4 regions of the Streptomyces sp. NPDC031474 genome follow, and region 2 is predicted to be linked to each of the others. Evidence: riboswitches for the same ligand, from Rfam matches in the RefSeq annotation. Region 2 holds a riboswitch; each other region holds the start of a gene.

Region 1 (3,771 bases), on a different contig from region 2:
TCCTTGCGCTCGTAGAAGCGGACGCCGCCGACGACCTTGTAGGGCAGGCCGACTCGGATGAAGATCTCTTCGAAGACACGGGACTGGGCGTTGGTGCGGTAGAAGACGGCGACGTCACCGGCCTTCGCGTCGCCGGCGTCCGTCAGCCGGTCTATCTCGTCGGCGACGAACTGCGCCTCGTCGTGCTCGGTGTCGGCGACGTAGCCGGTGATGCGCGCGCCCGCGCCCGCGTTGGTCCACAGGTTCTTGGGGCGGCGGGCCTCGTTGCGCTCGATGACCGCGTTGGCGGCGGACAGGATCGTCTGCGTGGAGCGGTAGTTCTGCTCCAGCAGGATCGTCGTCGCGTCCGCGTAGTCCTCCTCGAACTGGAGGATGTTGCGGATCGTCGCGCCCCGGAAGGCGTAGATCGACTGGTCGGCGTCACCGACGACGCAGAGCTCGGCGGGCGGCACGTCGTACTCGTTCGGGGGCACGTCGACAGGGTGCTCAGAGGTGCCGACCAGCTCCCTGACCAGGGCGTACTGGGCGTGGTTGGTGTCCTGGTACTCGTCGACGAGGACGTGACGGAAGCGGCGGCGGTAGTGCTCGGCGACGTCCGGGAAGGCACGCAGCAGGTTGACCGTCGTCATGATCAGGTCGTCGAAGTCGAGGGCGTTCGCCTCGCGCAGCCGCGACTGGTACATGGCGTAGGCCTGGGCGAGGGTCTTCTCGAAGCCGTCGGCGGCCTGGGCGGCGAAGTCCTCCTCGTCGATCAGCTCGTTCTTGAGGTTGCTGATCTTGGCACTGAAGGACTTGGGCGGGTAGCGCTTGGGGTCGAGGTCCAGGTCGCGGCAGACCAGGGCCATCAGGCGCTTGGAGTCGGCGGCGTCGTAGATCGAGAACGACGACGTGAAGCCGAGCTTCTTGCTCTCCCGGCGCAGGATGCGCACGCACGCGCTGTGGAACGTCATCACCCACATCGCGTTCGCGCGCGGGCCGACGAGCTGCTCGACGCGCTCCTTCATCTCGCCCGCGGCCTTGTTGGTGAAGGTGATCGCGAGGATCTGCCCCGGGTGCACGTTGCGCTCGGCCAGCAGGTGGGCGATGCGGTGGGTGAGCACGCGCGTCTTGCCGGAGCCGGCGCCGGCCACGATGAGCAGCGGGGTGCCGGCGTGGACGACCGCCGCGCGCTGGTTGTCGTTCAGCCCCTCCAGGAGCGCCGCCGCGTCCAGCGCCGGGCGCGGGGCGCCGCCGCGGTAGTAGGCATCCCGGTCCGGAGGCACGTCGAACTTCCCGCCGAACAGATCGTCCGGAACCGACTCCGGTCCGTGATCGTCCTCGGGCGGCGGCGGGGGCTCCTCCTCGTGGGCACGGGGGCCCTGGAGGTCCGCCAGGAAGCTGTCGTCAAAGAGGCTGCTCATCGCTCTCCGAGTCTAGGGGGCGCCACTGACAACCGGCCGCCCTCCCGGAAACATCTCCCCCACCCACCCTCCGGCAGTCGGCCGTCACGATCCGCGACCGACGTGCTCGAAGCACGAGATCACAGCCCGAGGTCACGGAAATGTATCGGGCATATCACCCATCAACCTTCACACGGGCCACACGAGTTGGCTACCGTGCCGGACAGGCCGTACGAACCCCACCGGCGAACCCCGCCGGGCCGCGCGGCCTCCGCCGAGTCCGACGCGCCCGCTCGCGCCAGCCGGAGCCGGGGACCCACCGAAACCCTGGGGTGAATCGGCCCAACTCCCTCTCGGGGAGGCGGCCGTAGGGCAACCCTTCCGATGATCTACCCGCCCGAACCCGACAGCTAACCCGGTAGGCGGAGCACTGGAAGGAGTCGCCTCCCTTGGCGTCGCAGCACCGCAAGCCGCGCTCCGCGGGCCCGCGCGTGGCCGGCATCCGCACGCCCGCCCTCGCCACCGCCGCCCTGACGTCCGTGGCCCTGCTCTCCCAGACGGCGAACGCCGCCCCGCCGGACGACGGCAAGCCAAGCCTGGAGGAGGTCGAGAAGAAGGTCGACGACCTCTATCGCCAGGCGGAGTCGGCGACCGAGAAGTACAACGCCGCCAAGGAGAAGACGACCAAGCAGCGCAAGCAGGTCGACGGCCTCCTGGACGACGTCGCGCAGCGCACCCAGAAGCTCAACGAGGCGCGGCAGGAGCTGGGTTCCTATGCCGCGGCCCAGTACCGCACCGGCGCCTCCGCGCCCGACACGGCGACCTTCCTGCTCTCGGACACCCCGCAGGACTACTTCGACCAGAAACAGCTGATGAGCCGGCTGACCGACCGCGAGAAGGGTGCGGTCGACGACTTCGTCACCGAGCAGTCGGCGACGATGCAGAAGCGCCGGGAGGCCGCGGAGAGCCTCGCGTCGCTCACCGACACGCAGAGCGACCTGAAAACCGCCAAGGCCACCGTCCAGAAGAAGCTCGGCGACGCCCGCGAACTGCTGTCCCGGCTGACGGCCCAGGAGAAGGCCCGCCTCGCGGCGATCGAGAAGCAGAAGCAGGAGGAGGCCGCGCGCCAGGCGGCGGAACTCGCCCGCCGGCAGGCGGCGGAGCAGGCCGCAGCGCAGCAGGAGAGCGGCACGGGCTCGTCGAGCACGGGGTCCGGTTCCAGCTCCACCTCCACGTCCACCGCGGACTCCACGTACGCCACCAAGGCCGAGAAGGCGCTCGCCTTCGCCCGCGCGCAGATCGGCAAGCCGTACGTCTGGGGCGCCACGGGCCCCGACTCCTACGACTGCTCCGGCCTCACCCAGGCCGCCTGGAAGGCCGCCGGCGTCACCCTCCCGCGCACCACCTACGACCAGGTGAACGCCGGCACCACCGTCTCCCTCGCCGACGCCCGGCCCGGCGACCTGGTCTTCTTCTACGACGACGTCAGCCACGTCGGCGTCTACATAGGCAACGGCATGATGATCCACGCCCCGAAGCCCGGCGCCTACGTCCGCGAGGAGTCGATCTACTACGCCGGCGAGTCGATCATCCACAGCGTGGTACGCCCGGCTTGAGCACAGACGTGCGCGCGTAGGCCAGCCGCTTCCGGTGGGCCACGCGCGCGTGGCCTGCGTGGCGGCCACGCGCGCGTGAGCGTCGCGGCGGGCGCACGCGCGCGTGGGGTTCGTTCGCGAAGGCGGAGGCGGGAGCGGGCAGTGGGCTTCGCCGCCGGCGGGGGTGGGGGCCGGCCGCGCTGAGCGGCCGCGTGACACGACTTGCGCCTGCACGGGCCCTGGACACCCCGCGCTCACAGCCTCCCGGCGCGCCCCTCCCCCGCGCCTGCACCCGCGCGTATTTCTGGTCGCCCGCGCGCGTGCCCCGCTCATGGGGTGTGTCGTGCTCCCTAGCATCAGGCGCATGCCCGGCTCCTCGGCTCGTCCCTCGCCCGCGCCCTCTCCCGGCTCCGCTCTCCGCCTCTGGTGGACGCGGAGGCCGCCGGCGGCCGGGTCCGCGGTGATGGCGACCGGGATCGTGTCGGTCGGCCTGCACCTCACGGGATACGACGTGCTGTCCCGCGTCACTCTGGCGATGGCGGGCGTCGCGTGGGCGGCGCTGGCGGCGGACTTCGTCGTCCGCCTGCTGCGGGCGCCCGAGCGGTGGCTGGCCGAGGCGGGCACGCCAGGGGCGCTGACCGCCGTGGCGGCGACGACCGTGCTCGGCACCGGCCTCTGCGCGCTCGGCCGGCGGACCCCCGCCGAGGCGCTGCTGGCGCTGGCGGCGGTGCTGTGGCCCGTGCTGTTCGTGACCGTCGTACGGCGGTGGAGGCGGGGCATGCCCGGGACGGTGTTCC
Region 2 (3,771 bases):
CGTACCGGGCCGGTACTTGCCGGTGAGGAAGCCGGAGGCCAGCGCGTAGTACGGGACGGCGGCGAGGCCGAAGCGGGCGGCGAGGTCCTGGCGGCCGCCCTCGTAGGTGTCGCGGGAGACCAGGTTGTAGTGGGGCTGGAGGGCGACGTACCGGGCCAGGCCCTCGCGGTCGGAGAACTCCAGGGACTCCTGGAGGCGTTCGGGGGAGATGTTGGAGGCGGCGATGTGGCGGACCTTGCCGGCCTTCACCAGTTCGTCGAGCGCGCCGACGATTTCCTCGACGGGCACCTCGGTCTTGTCGAAGTGCGTGTAGTAGAGGTCGATGTGGTCGGTGCCGAGGCGGCGCAGGGAGGCGTCGGCGGCGGCCTTGATATTGGCCGCGGTCAGGCCGGGGAACTCGGGGTGCTGGCTGACCTTGGTGGCGATGACCACGTCGTCGCGGTTGCCGCGCTGCTTCACCCAGTTGCCGATGATGGTCTCGGACTCACCGCCCGAGTTGCCCTCGACCCACGCCGAGTAGGAGTCGGCGGTGTCGAGGAAGTTGCCGCCGGCGGCCGCGTAGGCGTCGAGGACGGCGAAGGAGGTCGTCTCGTCGGCGGTCCAGCCGAAGACGTTGCCGCCGAGGGAGAGCGGGAAGACCTCGAGGTCGGAGGAGCCGAGCTTGCGAAGAGAAGTCATGCTTCATATCAACGGGCGCGGGCGGCACACCCATTCCACGGGCAACGCAAAGAACGTGTGAACAGCACACGTGGACGGAGCACCGGAGCACGTGAACACCCCCGAGGGGGACCCTCAGGGGTGTTCCGGGTACTACGGGTAGAACAGGTATTCCCCGGAGGGACTGCTCAGGGGTTGAGGCCCTTGCTGCGCAGCCAGGCCATCGGGTCGACGCCGTCGGAGTTGCCGTTCGGGTGGACCTCGAGGTGGAGGTGGGGCCCGGTCACGTTGCCCGTCGCGCCGACGCGGCCGATCACGTCACCGGTGCCGACCTTCTGGCCGGCACTGACGCTGATCGAGGACTGGTGGCAGAACCAGAGTTCGGTGCCGTCGTCCAGCGTCAGGATGGTGCGGTAGCCGTAGGAACCGGCCCAGCCCGCCTCCGTGACGGTGCCGCTGTGGACGGCCTTGATGAGCGTGCCGGTGGGAGCGGCGAAGTCCAGGCCCGTGTGGTAGCCGGAGGACCACATGGAGCCGGCCTGACCGAAGGTCGAGGTGATCGTGTACGAGGAGGTCGGCAGCGTGTACTGCTTGGCGAGCTCGGCCAGGCGCGCGGCCTCGGCCTTCTCGGCGGCCTCCGCGGCGGCCTTCGCCTTTGCGGCGTCGGACTTGGCCTTCGCGTCCTTCTCGGCCTTGACGACGGCGTCGCTCGCGGCCTTGGCCGCGGCGGCCTCGGCGGCGGCCTGGGCCTTGGTCTCGATCTGGGTCTGCTGCGACTCGGCCTGCGCCATGATCCGGCTGCGCAGGGCCTCACCGGCGTCGGAGGCGCTCTGGCTGCTGTCGTCGGCGGTCGTCTCGGAGCCGAAGGTCGCCAGGGCCGGCGCGGCGTCCTGGGCGGGCTCGTCGTCGGAGATGAGCGAGCCGACGTTCGGCAGGTCCGGCAGGGAGATGGAGACGGGGGCCTTGCCGGTGTTGGCGCTGGCCATGCCGCCCGCGCTGACGGCGGCTATGACGCCGACGCCGAGGACGGTGGAGCTGCGGGCGAACCCGCCGCCGCGCTGCTTGGCGACGCGGTGCTTGCCGCGTACCGGGCGAATGGACTCCGCGGTGGGGTTCCACTCCTCCCAGGGGCCCTCGTCGGTGCGGTAGTCGCCGTAGCCGAAGGTCTCGGTGGACCGCTGGGCGGGCACGAACGGGGCTTCTGGGGCAGGCCGGTTGGACGCCACGCGGGCGTACTCCTTTCCTTCCGTCGCCTACCGGGTTAGCTGACGGGTTCGGAGCGGGAAGGTCTCCTACGCGCGTATACCGGCCGTGGACTCCGCGAGTTCACGGTGGCTTCCGTGCGATTCACCCCAAGGTGGTGGTTCCCCGGTTCCCTTGCGGGATTCGGCAGTGCGCACGGAGCCGACTCTTGTGACGGCTGGGACGACCGCGCTGCGTTATCGAACGTTAATAGACCTGGGGGCCGGTTTCCAAGCACTTCTGCTTGATCAACAACATTTTCGGCCTGGGACTTTCGCCCCATGAACGGTGAAAAACGGGCGAGTTGACGGAAGAGGCGTCCGAAAACGCAGCGTACGCACAGTAACCAACCGGCCACATGTCGGGGACACGCACTGAGGGGTCCCTGGGACACGCACTGAGGGGTCCCTGATGTGCGCTGAATTGCCCCGGATATGCACCGAGGGCCGGAACCCTTTCGGATTCCGGCCCTCGGCCTTCAGTAGCGGGGACAGGATTTGAACCTGCGACCTCTGGGTTATGAGCCCAGCGAGCTACCGAGCTGCTCCACCCCGCGTCGTTGTGACTCCAGTCTACGCTACTTCCGGGGCGTCAAACACCACGGTTTACCGCCGCCCCCGATGCCCCGCCCCCGCCGCCTCATTCCAGGTGCCGGTTCGGGGCCTTCGCCCGCGCCTCGAACTCCGGGAGGACGAGGACGTCGACGCCCGCGGCCGTCAGGAGCCCGGTTCCGTCCGCCTCCGTCACGAAGGTGTCGGGCTCACGCCAGGCGGTGACCACCCGGCGCACGCCCGCGTCGAGGATGAGGCGGGCGCAGGGGGAGGGGCGGGAGGAGCGACGGGCGCAGGGTTCGAGACTGCTGTACACGGTGGCCGTGGGCAGTCGGGGGTCGGCGGGGTCGAGCTTCGCGAGGGCCGCCTCCTCGGCGTGCACGACCGGGTCGCCGGCCTCGCGGGAGTGGCCGCGGGCCAGTTCCGTACCGTCGGCGGCCACGATCACCGCGCCGACGCTGAAGGCGGTCTGCGAGGGCGGGCACTGCGCCGCGAGCTCGCAGGCGAGGGCCAGCCAGTGGCGGTCGGCCGCGGCGGGGAGCGGTCCGGCGCCGGGGGCGGTGGGCTGGTAGCGGTTCAGTACGACGTCCTCGATGCGCCGCGTCTCGACCAGGCGCAGCCGTCCGCCCTGGTAGCCGCCCGGCCCGAAGAGACGGGGCGCGTCCGGGTCGCCCACGAAGAGCGGGGCGACGACGAGCTGGAGTTCGTCGGCGAGGCCCTGCTGGAGCAGCTGGGTGTGAACGGTGCCGCCGCCCTCGACCATGAGACGCCGTACGCCCCGCACATCGTGCAGGTGTTCGAGGAGGCGGCGCCAGTCCAGTTCGGGGCCGAGCGGGACGACGTCCGCGGCGATCCCGAGTGCGCGGGCGCGCTCGGCGCCCTTGTCCGTCGTACAGACGACCTTCTCGCCGCCCGTGTGCCAGAAGTTCGCCGCGGGATCGAGCTCGCCGGAGCCGCTGACCGTGACCTTGAGGGGGTACGGCGGCCGGCCCTCGGCGACGCGGGCGGCGCGCCGCTCCGGGGAGTTCACGAGGAGCCGGGGGTTGTCCGCGCGGATGGTGCCGGCGCCGATGAGGATGGCGTCGACGGAGGCTCGCACCTCGTCGACGCGGTCGAAGTCGGCGGGGCTGGAGAGGAGCAGGCGATCGGGGGTGGTGTCGTCCAGGTAGCCGTCGAGGGAGACGGCGGCGGACAGCAGGACGTACGGGTACGGCATCGACGCGCTCCCCGGTGGCGTGGGTGAGGGTGGGTGAGGGTGGGTGGGAGGTGATTCACGTGGGTTGACGTGGCCTCTTGGTTCAAGTTTGAAACAAACCTACAC
Region 3 (3,771 bases), on a different contig from region 2:
GCAGTGCGAGACCGGCGGCTCGTGGAGCGCCGACAAGGGTGACGGCGAGTACGGCGGCCTGAGTCTGACCCAGAAGCAGTGGGAGACGTACGGGGGGCTCGACTTTGCGACGCGCCCCGACCTGGCCAGCCGCAACCAGCAGATCGCGGTGGCGCAGAAACTGCTCGCGGCCGAGAACATCGGCGCCTGGGGCACCTGTGGGCTGACCTCCGGGCTCACCCAGTCGAACGGCGCGCTGAACGTGGACACCGGCGTGGCGGACGACTCGTCCGACTCGTCTGCCTCCTCCGGATTGTCCGACCTGTCCAGGGGGTTGTCGGGCTCGTCGGGATCGTCCGGCTCCACGGGTTCCTCGAACTCTTCGGGCAGCGGTGACGGTTCGACCGGTTCGACTGGTTCCTCCGGGTCATCCGGCTCGTCCGGGTCATCCGACTCGTCCGGCAATTCATCGAGTTCACCCTCGGCGTCGCCTTCGTCCCCTTCGTCCTCCTCGTCCTCTTCCTCCCCGGGTGCGGGCGGCTCCATCGGCGCCGGCACGTCCGGCGGCTCCGGCGGTCAGGGTGACGCGCAGGCGACCGGCGGCTCGCCCACCGGGGTCCCGAAAGCGGACGACCCGGACAAGTCGGTCCAGGATGCGGGCTCTTGGAGCCTCGTCGACACCGGCTCCCTCGGCTCGGGCCGGCATCGCGGCGCCACCGCCGACGAGAACGCGACCAAGGGCGCGGCCGTCGACGATGCCGACGCCGCCGCCGTCGACGGCACCAAGACCGCCTCCGCCGGCCGGCACGCCGCGGCCACCTACGTCGTCCAGGAGGGCGACTCGCTCGCCTCCATCGCCGACTCCCTTGGCCTCGACGGCGGATGGCGCGCCCTCTATGCCGAGAACAAGGGCCTCATCGGTGCCGACCCGAGCGACATCGTCCCCGGTCAGACCCTCGACACAGGGGTTGAATAGGGCGCAAAACCCAAGAAAAACAGCGGGAGTTCACGTCACGCTTCGCGCCGAATGTCCGGTTTGGTGAAAGTGTGGGATGAGTCTCAGAAGCCCTGATCGTCTTTGAAATTCCGCGGATCGCGTGTCTACGGTCGTCCCGCTCGGCAACCCGAGCCCCGGCCGTCGCAACGCCGAATCCTGCCAGTGGCAGCCCGGGAACAGTCGTCGCGTCAAGCGCCGTAGGCAGGAGCGGGGGACCCAAGGTAAGCGCCGCACCGGGCAGTTGACCGGAGCGGCTTGGGGTGAAGCCGCGCCTCGTGAAAGCGAGAGCGTGGCCGGGCAACTCAACCGGCCCGAACCCGACAGCTCACCTCGCAGGCGTCGGTGAGGGGATCCACCATGCTGTTTTCCGGCAAGGGCAAGCACCGCCGTCCGTCCAAGGCCACCCGTGTCGCCGCGCTGGCCGGCGTCACCGGCGTCGCCATCGCCGCCCCGCTGATGGCGGCCGGCAGCGCCTCCGCCGCCACCGCCTCCGAGTGGGACGCGGTCGCCCAGTGCGAGTCCGGCGGCAACTGGTCCATCAACACCGGCAACGGCTACTACGGCGGCCTGCAGTTCTCCGCCTCCACCTGGGCCGCCTACGGCGGTACGCAGTACGCCGCGCAGGCCAACCAGGCCTCCAAGTCGCAGCAGATCGCCGTCGCCGAGAAGGTCCTCGCCTCCCAGGGCAAGGGCGCCTGGCCGGTCTGCGGCACGGGCCTGTCCGGCGCCGCCTACAACGGCAGCAGCTCCTCCGGCTCGTCGAGCAGCACCGGCGGCTCCAGCTCCAGCGGCTCGGACAGCAGCGCCGGCACCCGCTCGACCGAGAACCAGAGCGCCTCCCGCTCCACCGACCGCCCGGCCGCCTCCAAGACGGTCACCACGCCGACCGGCAAGAAGGTCAAGAAGGGCGACGGCGAGTACAAGGTCGTCAAGGGCGACACCCTCAGCTTCATAGCCGAGAAGCACAAGGTCAAGGGCGGCTGGCAGAAGCTGTTCCAGCTGAACAAGGACATCGTCGCGGACGCCGACCTCATCTACCCGGGTCAGCAGCTGCACCTGAAGTGATCCCCGGCTCCCAGAGCGGACCCAGAGAAGCCACAGCGCCCTCACATCCGAGGTCGGCACACTGAAGACCTCGTGAGGGTCACCCCCGTCCCCACGGGCTCCCCGCTCCGGTGCGTGTTCCCCCGTACGCACCGGAGCGGGGTTTCTCTTTGCCCGCTCGCCCCGCCGCCCCCTCTCTTGCCGCCCGCTCGCCCCGCCGCCCCCTCTCTTGCCGCCCGCTCTCTTCGCCGTCCCCCTCTCCCCGCGCGCTTTCTTCGCCTGTTTGTCATCCCCTCTTTGTTCCGAGCGGGAACAATGTGTACGGTCAGTTCGTCCACAGGGCGGTCGGTCGGCTGCCGACGCCCGTCGGGCGGTTAGGCTCTAGTCGCAAGGCCCACGGGCCCCGCACTCTCAGCGTCACATCCCAAGAAGGAGATGCTCGTGCCGTCCATCGACGTCGTCGTAGCCCGGGAAATCCTCGACTCGCGAGGGAACCCCACCGTCGAGGTCGAGGTCGGCCTCGACGACGGCAGCACCGGTCGTGCCGCCGTCCCGTCCGGCGCCTCCACCGGCGCCTTCGAGGCCATCGAGCTGCGCGACGGTGACCCGAACCGCTACCAGGGCAAGGGTGTCGAGAAGGCCGTCCTCGCCGTCATCGAGCAGATCGGCCCGGAGCTCGTCGGCTACGACGCCACCGAGCAGCGTCTGATCGACCAGGCCATGTTCGACCTGGACGCCACCGACAACAAGGGCTCGCTCGGCGCCAACGCCATCCTCGGCGTCTCCCTCGCCGTCGCCCACGCCGCCTCCGAGGCCAGCGACCTTCCGCTCTTCCGCTACCTGGGCGGCCCCAACGCGCACCTGCTGCCGGTGCCGATGATGAACATCCTGAACGGCGGCTCGCACGCCGACTCCAACGTGGACATCCAGGAGTTCATGATCGCCCCGATCGGCGCGGAGTCCTTCTCCGAGGCCCTGCGCTGGGGCACCGAGGTCTACCACACCCTCAAGAAGGTGCTGAAGGCCAAGGGTCTGTCCACCGGCCTCGGCGACGAGGGCGGCTTCGCCCCGAACCTCGGCTCCAACCGCGAGGCCCTCGACCTCATCCTCGAGGCCGTCAAGGAAGCCGGTTACGCGCCGGGCGAGCAGATCGCGCTCGCGCTCGACGTCGCCGCGTCCGAGTTCTACAAGGACGGCAAGTACCAGTTCGAGGGCAAGGACCGCTCCGCCGCCGAGATGACGGAGTACTACGAGGAGCTTGTGGCGGCCTACCCGCTCGTCTCCATCGAGGACCCGCTGTTCGAGGACGACTGGGCCGGCTGGAAGGTCCTCACCGACAAGCTCGGCGACAAGGTCCAGATCGTCGGCGACGACCTGTTCGTCACCAACCCCGAGCGTCTCGCCCGCGGCATCGAGGAGGGCGCCGCGAACGCCCTGCTCGTCAAGGTGAACCAGATCGGCTCGCTCACCGAGACGCTGGACGCCGTCGAGCTGGCCCAGCGCAGCGGCTTCAAGTGCATGATGTCGCACCGCTCCGGTGAGACCGAGGACGTCACCATCGCCGACCTCGCCGTCGCCACCAACTGCGGCCAGATCAAGACCGGCGCCCCGGCCCGCTCCGAGCGCGTCGCCAAGTACAACCAGCTGCTGCGCATCGAGGAGATCCTCGACGACGCCGCGGTGTACGCGGGCCGCTCGGCCTTCCCCCGGTTTCGCTCCGCGCACTGACAAGCACCGCAAGAGCTGACCCT
Region 4 (3,771 bases), on a different contig from region 2:
CGCCGCCGAAGCCCCCGCCGACCAGGACGAGAACGAGGAGGCGGCCCGGTGACCGAGCTCGCCACGATGGACTTCCACCCCCAGCCCGCGGCGGGCGAGGCCAAGCCGTGGGCGTTCCCGGCGCCCGACCGCGCAGCGCTGGCCAACGGCCTGACCGTGCTGCACTGCCACCGCCCCGGCCAGCAGGTCGTCGCCGTCGAGATCCTCCTCGACGCGCCCCTGGACGCCGAACCGGCCGGCCTCGACGGCGTCGCCACGATCATGGCGCGCGCCTTCTCCGAGGGCACCGACAAGCACTCCGCCGAGGAGTTCGCCGCCGAACTGGAGCGCTGCGGCGCCACCCTGGACGCGCACGCCGACCACCCCGGCGTCCGCCTCAGCCTCGAAGTGCCGGCCTCGCGGCTGCCCAAGGGCCTCGGTCTGCTCGCCGACGCCCTCAGGGCGCCCGCGTTCGCCGACAGCGAGGTCGAGCGCCTCGTCCGCAACCGCCTGGACGAGATCCCGCACGAGCTCGCCAACCCCTCGCGGCGTGCCGCCAAGGAGCTCTCCAAGGAGCTGTTCCCGGCCACCGCGCGCATGTCGCGCCCGCGCCAGGGCACCGCGGAGACCGTCGAGAAGATCGACTCCGCCGCCGTGCGCGCGTTCTACGACAGGCATGTGCGCCCCGCCACGGCCACCGCCGTGGTCGTCGGCGACCTCACCGGCACCGACCTGGACGCCCTCCTCGGCGACACCCTGGGCGCGTGGACGGGCTCCTCGGCCCAGCCGCGGCCCGTGCCGCCGGTCACCGCCGACGACACCGGCAGGGTCGTCATCGTGGACCGTCCCGGCGCCGTGCAGACGCAGCTGCTGATCGGTCGGATCGGCGCCGACCGGCACGACCGCGTGTGGCCCGCGCAGGTGCTCGGCACGTACTGCCTCGGCGGCACCCTCACCTCCCGCCTGGACCGCGTCCTGCGCGAGGAGAAGGGTTACACCTACGGTGTCCGCGCCTTCGGGCAGGTCCTGCGGTCCGCGCCGGACGGCTCGGGCGCCGCGATGCTCGCCATCAGCGGCTCCGTGGACACCCCGAACACCGGTCCCGCCCTGGAGGACCTCTGGAAGGTGCTGCGCACCCTCGCCGAGGGCGGCCTGACCGACGCCGAGCGTGATGTCGCCGTGCAGAACCTGGTCGGGGTGGCGCCGCTGAAGTTCGAGACCGCCGCGGCCGTCGCGGGCACGCTGGCCGACCAGGTCGAGCAGCACCTGCCCGACGACTACCAGGCGACGCTGTACCAGCAGCTCGCCGCGACCGGCACCGTGGAGGCCACCGCGGCGGCCGTGAACGCCTTCCCGGTGGACCGGCTGGTGACCGTCCTCGTCGGCGACGCGGCCCGGATCAAGGAGCCGGTGGAGGCCCTCGGCATCGGCGAGGTGAAGGTCGTGTCCGCCGAGTAGACGGACCGGCGGGCGCGGTGGCCGCGCCAACGGCACGCGCGCGCAGGGGCCCTGGCCGACGGAAACGTCACCAGGGCCTCTGCGTGTCCGAATTGAGGCGGAGGTTGCCTGTCTGCCCTGTGGCATGCGCTACAAAAACCGGGATTCGTTTGAGGATTGAAACCCGTCCCGCTTAGCTTCGTCCGGGCTGTTCGTCAGGCAGTGCGCCGCAGCCGCGGCAGCGGACAGTCATCGCCGAGTCCCCGTACGGCGCGAGCCAGGGGAGCCGGGGACCCATGTGAAGTCCCTGGGGTGAATCGGACGCCCGCGCGAGCCGCGAGGGGGTCCGTAGGAGACCTTCCTGCTCCGAACCCGTCAGCTAACCCGGTAGGCGAGAGGGAAGGAAAGGACACCCCCCACTTCATGGCGTTCACCTGCGCCACCGGGAAGCACCGTCGGCCCAGCCGGATGCAGCGCACCACCGCGCGCGCCGCGGGCGTCGCGGCGCTCACCACCACCGGTGTCATGGCCACCGTGGCCTCCGCCCCGGCCTTCGCCGCCGAGCCCACCCCCGAGCAGACCGGGCTGATCCCCGTCGTCACCGCCGGCGAGGCCGTCGCCGACCAGATCGACGACCAGGTCGCCGTGCAGAAGAAGGCCGCCTACGAGCAGGCCGCGCGCGAGGCGGCCGCCAAGAAGGCCGTCGAGGAGCGCGAGGCACGCGTGCGTGCCGCCCGTGAGGCCGAGCGCAAGCGGCTCAACGCCTTCGTGCCGCCGATCACGGGTTCCTACGTCTCCACCGGCTACCACGCCAGCAGTTCGCTGTGGTCCTCCGGCAGTCACACCGGCATCGACTTCCACGCCGCGACCGGCACCACGGTGCACGCGGTCGGCCTGGGCACCGTCGTCGAGGCCGGCTGGGGCGGGTCGTACGGCAACCAGGTGGTCATCAAGATGAACGACGGCACGTACACCCAGTACGGGCACCTGTCGTCCATCGGCGTCTCGGTGGGCCAGCAGGTCACTCCCGGCCAGCAGATCGGCCTGTCCGGCGCGACCGGCAACGTCACCGGTCCGCATCTGCACTTCGAGGCCCGCACCACGGCGGAGTACGGCTCGGACATCGACCCGGTCGCCTACCTCCGCCAGCACGGTGTGAACGTCTGACGGCGCACGGCGACAGATCGTCCAGCCCCGGCCCCCTCGGCCGGGGCTTTTGCCGTTTTCGATGCACTGCTGTCCAAAAAATATCCATGGATTCCGGCCCGCCATCGGAAATTCCCGCTCATTGCAATAGAGTCACGGAACACACGTCAATCGTCGACGTTTCACGGGGATTAAGGCGGAGGTCCGTCATGCGTATTCCGGCGCACTCGGTGTGCACGGCCGTCCGGGACGACATCGTCTCGGGTGTCTACGAGCGCGGCAGCCGCCTCACCGAGGAACTCCTCGCCCGCCGCTACGGCGTTTCCCGCGTCCCCGTCCGGGAGGCGCTGCGCACGCTGGAGGCCGAGGGCTTCGTCGTGACGCGGCGGCACGCGGGCGCGTGCGTCGCGGAGCCGACCGAGCAGGAGGCCGCGGACGTGCTGGAGATGCGCATGCTCCTGGAGCCGCTCGGCGCCGCCCGGGCCGCCCAGCGGCGCACGGAGGCCCACCTGAAGGTGCTGCGCGGCCTCGTCCGGCTGGGCCAGGAGCGGGCCAGGAGGGGCAGCAGCGAGGATCTGCGCTCCCTGGGCGGCTGGTTCCACGAGACGCTCGCCCAGTCCTCCGGAAGCCATGCCCTGACGTCGATGCTCACCCAGCTCCGTCACAAGATCGCCTGGATGTACACGGTGGAGGCGCCGGCCAACCCGGTGGAGTCCTGGGCGGAGCACGGCGCGATCGTGGACGCGGTGGCGCGCGGCGACCAGGAGCGCGCGCGGGCGATCACGGCGCTGCACACCGAGCGCACGACGGCCGCGCACCGACTGCGCTTTTCCGGCGGACCGGAGCGCATCGACCGCGTGAGGACTTCGCAACCTCCCGTAAACATGACGAGCGTGCGGCATTAACACGGGAGCCGTATACAAAGAGGAGATAATTCGCGGGGGATTATTTCTGCTGCCCGGGAACGGGAAATGCGAAGGGCTCGCCCGATAATTCGGGCGAGCCCTGCAACCCTCAATTACCAGGGGTTGATCAGACGGTCTCGGGGAGTTCCTCGAGACCCTCGGCGACCAGCTTCGCGAGACGGTCGAGAGCGACGTCCGCCCCCTCGGCCTCGGAGGCGAGGACGATCTCCTCGCCGCCCTGGGCGCCCAGGCCGAGCACGGCCAGCATGGAGGCCGCGTTGACGGGGTTGCCGTCGGCCTTGGC

Evidence for each region. Region 2 has a riboswitch for cyclic di-AMP ahead of ACZ5SK_RS10650 (M23 family metallopeptidase). Riboswitches for the same ligand answer to the same signal wherever they lie in the genome.
Region 1: another riboswitch for cyclic di-AMP. It lies ahead of ACZ5SK_RS38805 (C40 family peptidase); the one in region 2 lies ahead of ACZ5SK_RS10650 (M23 family metallopeptidase).
Region 3: another riboswitch for cyclic di-AMP. It lies ahead of ACZ5SK_RS12680 (transglycosylase family protein); the one in region 2 lies ahead of ACZ5SK_RS10650 (M23 family metallopeptidase).
Region 4: another riboswitch for cyclic di-AMP. It lies ahead of ACZ5SK_RS27570 (M23 family metallopeptidase); the one in region 2 lies ahead of ACZ5SK_RS10650 (M23 family metallopeptidase).

Annotation. Positions count from the first base shown of each region.
Region 1 covers NZ_JBVIJX010000022.1:142,414-146,184, forward strand. The annotation lists gene pcrA (DNA helicase PcrA) at 1-1,400, opposite strand, end outside; cyclic di-AMP (ydaO/yuaA leader) riboswitch at 1,656-1,821, shown strand; gene ACZ5SK_RS38805 (C40 family peptidase) at 1,829-2,995, shown strand; gene ACZ5SK_RS38810 (tellurite resistance/C4-dicarboxylate transporter family protein) at 3,339-3,771, shown strand, end outside.
Region 2 covers NZ_JBVIJX010000004.1:529,809-533,579, reverse strand. The annotation lists gene ACZ5SK_RS10655 (aldo/keto reductase) at 1-678, opposite strand, end outside; gene ACZ5SK_RS10650 (M23 family metallopeptidase) at 846-1,883, opposite strand; cyclic di-AMP (ydaO/yuaA leader) riboswitch at 1,893-2,059, opposite strand; tRNA gene ACZ5SK_RS10645 (tRNA-Met) at 2,382-2,455, opposite strand; gene ACZ5SK_RS10640 (dihydrofolate reductase family protein) at 2,539-3,666, opposite strand.
Region 3 covers NZ_JBVIJX010000005.1:438,117-441,887, forward strand. The annotation lists gene ACZ5SK_RS12675 (LysM peptidoglycan-binding domain-containing protein) at 1-955, shown strand, start outside; cyclic di-AMP (ydaO/yuaA leader) riboswitch at 1,160-1,330, shown strand; gene ACZ5SK_RS12680 (transglycosylase family protein) at 1,334-2,041, shown strand; gene eno (phosphopyruvate hydratase) at 2,456-3,748, shown strand.
Region 4 covers NZ_JBVIJX010000013.1:120,876-124,646, forward strand. The annotation lists gene ACZ5SK_RS27560 (M16 family metallopeptidase) at 1-52, shown strand, start outside; gene ACZ5SK_RS27565 (M16 family metallopeptidase) at 49-1,437, shown strand; cyclic di-AMP (ydaO/yuaA leader) riboswitch at 1,660-1,825, shown strand; gene ACZ5SK_RS27570 (M23 family metallopeptidase) at 1,840-2,583, shown strand; gene ACZ5SK_RS27575 (GntR family transcriptional regulator) at 2,772-3,467, shown strand; gene ACZ5SK_RS27580 (HPr family phosphocarrier protein) at 3,595-3,771, opposite strand, start outside.